Regions from separate parts of the Sphingobacterium anhuiense genome, predicted to be linked through region 2. Evidence: riboswitches for the same ligand, from Rfam matches in the RefSeq annotation. Region 2 holds a riboswitch; the other holds the start of a gene.
What was found. A riboswitch is a leader RNA that binds a small molecule or an ion and turns the genes downstream of it on or off. The one in region 2 is predicted to bind S-adenosylmethionine.

Region 1 (3,188 bases), on a different contig from region 2:
TTAGTAGAAGATGAATACATAGAGAAAAAATTAAAAGCTGGTTTCACTGTCATTACATCAAGGATCAATGCTTCGCACGGTGCATATTTAATGGTGTGCAGATCTACTTTACCAGTCAATACTCGTTCTTGCTCATTGTTTTTATAAACTTTTCCACTAAAAGAAAAAGATAATCGACCGCCTGCTTTTTCATATTTAAAATCCGCGATTTGAAAAGATTTCTCTGGCTGAAGATGTGGAGCAAAATAGTTACCATCAGCTGAAGAATTTTGTTTGAAATACTGAACCTTGGCTAATGCTCCATTAGAAAGTAAAGTTAATTTCAATTGTGAATAAGTACCATCAGACTCCTTTACGCTCGTAATAAGATTGATCTGTCCACAATTGTCCAAATTATAGTCGTACTTCACTTTTCCTCTGACAGGATGATTATTGTCAGAAAACACGATACTCATGTTTGATAGGGGATTAATTTCTTCTGATTTCTTGCAACTAACAATAAGCAGTGGGCAAAAAAATAGCAATAAAAGCAGATATTTCTTCATTAAATCAATATTAGTTTCATTAAAATATTAAAACATTTATGTATAATGTATTTTACAATTTAAAAATAACCAAAAATTAATTCAATATCAAATTTAATTTTCCTAATGAAGAGATAATATATTAATAACACTGTAACTTACTAAAGGTTTATCCACCCCTTTTGATGGCTGGATCGTCAAGCATGCTTTTATGTCTCGTTCAGCCAATTCAGTTTTGATAAAAATAATATTGGCAGTAAATTTGAAATTACCTTGAAACGGCGAATAATAAAATGAAACAAAACAAATATGATGATCCTAGCTTCTTTGAAAGCTATGGAAAGATGCAACGTTCTATAGATGGTTTAAATGCTGCTGGAGAATGGCATGTTTTACAGAAAATGTTACCTGATTTCCAGAATAAGAAAGTGCTTGATCTAGGTTGCGGATATGGATGGCACTGCATTTATGCTAAGCAAAAAGGGGCTAAAAATGTAATTGGAATTGACTTATCTCAAAAAATGATTGATAAAGCAAAAGAGCTTTCCAAAAACCTTGAAATTGAATATAAAAAAATGGCCATCGAGGATATTAATTTTGACCATGAAGAATTTGATGTCGTTATTAGTTCACTTGCATTCCATTACCTAAAAGATTTGAGAAGTGTTTTTCTGAAAATAAATCAAATTCTTAAAAAAGGAGGAAGTTTTGTCTTTTCAATGGAACATCCCGCTTTTACTTCAAGAGCTGAACAAGATTGGTTTAAGGATGAAAATGGAAATCGTCTGCATTGGCCGATTGACAATTATCAGGAAGAAGGCCAAAGAAAAACTAAATTTCTTGGACACGAAGTAACTAAATACCATCGAAATCTAGAAACTATCATCAATACGGTTATTAAATCTAATTTTGATATTCAAGAAATATCGGAACCCAAACCTTCAGAGGAAGTTTTAAAAATTTATCCGGAAATGCAAGACGAGATGAGAAGGCCAATATTTATTATAATTTCCGCTATAAAGAAATAATAATCTGATCGACATCATTCATAAAATTCTCATCATGAATTAATTATTTTAAAATAAATTTTGAAACAAAATAAAATCTACTAACTTTGTAGAGTATTCAGAATTGCACGTTGCAATACCAACCGAGTTACATAACCGCGGTGGTAAATTAATATGGGTTTCGACCAAAAATATCTGGATACAGTTTATGGTTTAATCCTTTAAATTTTTAAATTGTATGTCAACACCAAATCTTTATCAACATTTACTGGAAAAATTCAGTTATTATTCAATCAACGAACTGATACAGCTCAACAATGATACGGTATCGGAAAAAGGTTGGGGTTCTTCCAAATCTACATTCCGCACTGCGCTCATAAGCACTTTTTCTAAAAGAGGGCTAGATCTTTCCAACATCATTTCTAGAGAAGATGGTTTTACTTCCGTAAAGTATGTCGCAGTAAGATTAGAGGAAAATACGCTTATCCCGATTCTCCAATAAGAGCAAAGACAGCTTTAAAATTGCGTATTCACTCAGCGCTAAAAAGGTTAAATAGCCCTTCCTTTTTGAGCACTGAGTGAAGCTTTTTTTATCCAGCTAATTATGTATAACTTTCAGTTACTAATATCAATGCTATGCCGCTTTATGCTTTTTTTTTAATGCGTTAAAATAGTATTTCATAATTTCACCAATTTCCTTCAATAGCTTAACACAAAGTGATATCGCATCATTCTGAACAATTCCTTCACCTTGTTTTCTTTCTCTAATACTTTATTTAATATGTTAAATGATCGTAGATTTTGTATCTTGCCTGTTCATATTCGTATTCTTTATGAAAAAAAAATCTTTAATAACGCTTTCCATTTTATTATGCGCTTCGGCATCAATAGCTCAGGAAAACAAAGAAACCAAAATGGTTCTTAATATGGAAAACACCGCAAAAGCACCATTAGATCCGCAGACACTTTGGAAATTAGGCCGTGTTTCTGGAGAAGGAATTTCAACAGATGGAAAAACTTTAGTATATGGTGTCTCTAATTATGCTATAGAAACAAACAGTTCGGAAAAAAACCTTTACACATTATCATTAGAAACAGGTAACACAGCTCCTCTAACAAGTGAAAAGGGCGGTGAGTCTGTCGTACAGATTACAGAAAATGGCGATATCATTTACTTGTTCAAAGGGCAACTTTGGAAAAAGAATAGATATAAAGGTGAAGCTATACAACTGACACATAGCGAAACTGATCTAGAAAATGTAAAGCTATCTCCAAATGGTCAATATATTTTATTTAGCAAAGCAGTTTTAATCAAAAAATATCACAGTACCGACAAATATCCTGATTTACCAAAATCTGACGCTTATGTTTTTGACAACCTTGACTACCGTCATTGGGACACGTTCAATAATGGAAAATTCAATCATCCATTTGTAGCCAGCTATAACAACGGTAAGATTGGCGAAGCAATTGATTTATTGCAGGATGAGCCTTTCTATAGTCCTCAAATGCCATTTGGCGGTTCTGAAGATTTTGAATGGACACCAGATAGTAAAGCTGTGCTATATGTCAGTAAAAAAAGGTTTGGAACAGAGTATGCCGTGAGTACAAATACGGATATCTACCGCTATGATCTTACTTCTAAGCAAACAACAAA
Region 2 (3,188 bases):
AAGCTGTCAATCAATTTCGCAAGAGCAGTTATGATCTTTGCATTTTAGACGTCATGATGCCCAAGAAAGATGGCTTTACAGTAGGCCGAGAAATCAGGAAAATAAATACAACAACCCCCATCATATTTGCTACTGCAAAAGGTATGATGGAAGATAAAACAGAAGCATTTGAACTTGGTGGCGATGATTATATCACAAAACCATTTCGAGTGGAAGAATTACTCCTTCGCATAAATGCATTGCTTAAGCGTGTTGTAAGAGAGAAAGATGATCAGGTTGTAAGCGATAAATTTGAGATTGGAGAGTACTTCTTCGATTATACAAGTCAACAAATTGCGCATAAAGGTGTGCAACAAAAACTATCAACGAAAGAAGCGGAATTATTACGTCTACTTTGTCTAAAAAAGAATGATGTACTGACTCGAGAAGAAGCCCTTTTAAAAATTTGGCATGATGACAATTACTTTACAGGCCGGAGTATGGACGTTTTCTTAAGCAAATTGAGAAAATACCTACGAGATGATCCCAAAGTTGAAATTGTCAATGTACATGGAAAAGGCTATAAATTATTGGTTAGCTAATACACAATTACTAGAATAATAAAGAGATGTTAAAAACATCTCTTTTTGTTTATCTTGCAACAATGAAACTATCAATTCCATTTTTTTTAATCCTTTCAATCTTTTGCTCTTCTACATCGCTTTATGCGCAAAAAGATACTTTACAAAATGATAATCAAGATTTTGAAACCAATGCTAAGCTAATAAATTATAAGCAATTAATAGTTCCTGCGGCTTTAATGACTTACGGAGTAATCTCATTAAATAACCCATACCTCAAACATAAGGATCAACAAATAAACAATTCAATTAATAATGATCCGTCCAAAACTTTTAAACTTGATAATGTTAGTGTTTTCATTCCTTCTGCCGCTGTCTTTGGGCTTGACTTACTCGGAATACCAAGTAAGCACAATTTAAAACAACGCTTAGTGGTAAGTTCGATTGCCCATGCAATCACCTTATCAGCAGTATATACCATAAAAAAAACGACACCTACTTGGAGACCTGATCGCGCAGATCAAGAATCTTTTCCTTCAGGACATACTGCTGTACCTTTTACTGGTGCAGAAATTCTATGGCAAGAATATAAAGATCAATCCATTTGGTATGGTATTGCAGGCTATACAATTGCGGCGGGAACAGGTTACCTGAGAATGTATAATCATAAACATTGGTTTTCTGACGTCGCCATGGGAGCTGGTATTGGTATTATGGGAACAAAAATTGCATACTGGCTATTACCATTATTTGATAAACACTTACAATCAAAAAAAACAAGTTACCTAACGATGGCAACACCGTTTTACAATGGAAAACAAATTGGTTTGTCTGCTAATTTCCAATTTTAAACCTTAGTTTATTGTCATTTTTATATAAAAGTTACAAAATATTTGTTTTTATAAAACTAATTCCGATATTTACAGCGCTTATAGAGAAAGGCAGAGGGAATAGACCCAATGAAGCCTTAGCAACCTGTCGATTGACAAGGTGCTACATTCTACCCCATCAAAAAGTGGGAATGATAAGCTAGACACAAAATATATCTTGTGCCCTCCTCTCTAAAAGCAATCAAAAAATTTAGTAAATAGATTCAAGAATTTTTGATCGTTTTTTATTTCAAATAAAAAAAAATCCGTCTAATTTCTTGCTTCGTTAAGGTTGAACAAATAAAATAATTTTATATTTATGTTACTAACGAACAACTTAGGTTACCCACGTGTAGGTGCCTTCCGCGAGTTGAAAAAGGCCAATGAAGCATATTGGGCTAAAAAAATCAGCGCGCAAGAATTATTGCAGGCTGGACTGAAAATCCGTGAAGGCAACTGGAAAACTCAAAAAGATGCTGGCATCGATTTGATTCCTTCCAATGATTTTTCATTTTATGACCAAGTTTTAGACTTGACATTAACTGTAGGTGCAATCCCTGCACAATACCAATCACTTTTAAATAACGAAGATAAAGGATACAATTTGGACCTTTACTTTGCAATGGCGCGTGGTTTCCAACAAGATGGCGTTGACGTAACCGCAATGGAAATGACAAAATGGTTTGATACCAACTACCATTACATCGTACCTGAATTCGTGAAAAATCAAGAATTCAAATTGACTTCAGAGAAATTCTTAAATGAATATAATGAAGCAAAATCTTTAGGTATCGAAACTAAGCCTGTGTTAATTGGCCCGATCTCATACTTATTATTAGGTAAAGAAAAAGAATCTGGTTTCAACCGTATCGATTTAATCGATAAGTTGGTTCCAGTATATGAAGAAATCTTAACTAAATTGGCTACCGCTGGTGCAAAATATGTACAAATTGATGAGCCATTTTTAGCTTTAGATATTGATGATGCAACACGTGCGCTATACACTCGTGTATTCACTAAATTAGCTGCTACTGCTCAAGACATCAAAATTATTGTAACGACTTATTTCGAGGCTTTACGTGACAACGAAGAAACAGCTCTAAACTTACCAGTTTACGCAGTTCATGTTGATTTAGTAAGAGGTGAAAACCAACTCGACACTATATTAGCCAAAGTTCCGGCTTCATTAACACTTTCCTTGGGTGTAGTTGAAGGTCGCAACATTTGGAAAAATGATTACGTAAAATCTTTAGCACAAATCAAAAAAGCTGTTGATGCTTTAGGCAAAGACCGTGTATTAGTAGGACCTTCGAGTTCATTATTACATGTACCTTTCGATTTAGACAATGAAGATAATGAAGAGTCATTGCCTAAAGAAGTTAAAAATTGGTTGGCATTTGCTAAGCAAAAATTAGCAGAGGTAAAAGATTTAGCGATCTTAGCTGAAGGCGAAGTCGATGCAAAAACCGCTGAGCGTTTCGAGGCCAATAAGGCTGCTGCGGAAGACCGTCGTACATCTTCTTTAATCCACAAGCCTGAAGTTAAAGAACGTACAGCGAATATCACTGATGATGATGCTAAACGTACATCTACTTTCTTAGCTCGTAAAGAAGCACAACAAGCGAAATTTAATCTTCCAGCATTTCCAACAACGACAATTGGTTCATTCCCACAAACTAAAGATGTTCGTAAATGGAGAGCTGATTTGAAAAAAGGCGCAATTTCTCAAGAACAATACGACAAAGAAATCGCAGAAGAG

Region 1: it holds a riboswitch for S-adenosylmethionine, as region 2 does, so the genes downstream of both, ACFS6I_RS24205 (hypothetical protein) here and metE (5-methyltetrahydropteroyltriglutamate--homocysteine S-methyltransferase) in region 2, are expected to answer to the same signal.

What each region holds. Positions count from the first base shown of each region.
Region 1 covers NZ_JBHUPE010000020.1:224,914-228,101, forward strand. The annotation lists gene ACFS6I_RS24195 (hypothetical protein) at 1-455, opposite strand, end outside; gene ACFS6I_RS24200 (class I SAM-dependent methyltransferase) at 818-1,552, shown strand; SAM-I-IV-variant riboswitch at 1,641-1,734, shown strand; gene ACFS6I_RS24205 (hypothetical protein) at 1,770-2,033, shown strand; gene ACFS6I_RS24210 (S9 family peptidase) at 2,365-3,188, shown strand, end outside.
Region 2 covers NZ_JBHUPE010000002.1:54,318-57,505, forward strand. The annotation lists gene ACFS6I_RS03460 (response regulator transcription factor) at 1-581, shown strand, start outside; gene ACFS6I_RS03465 (phosphatase PAP2 family protein) at 644-1,411, shown strand; SAM riboswitch class I at 1,487-1,591, shown strand; gene metE (5-methyltetrahydropteroyltriglutamate--homocysteine S-methyltransferase) at 1,749-3,188, shown strand, end outside.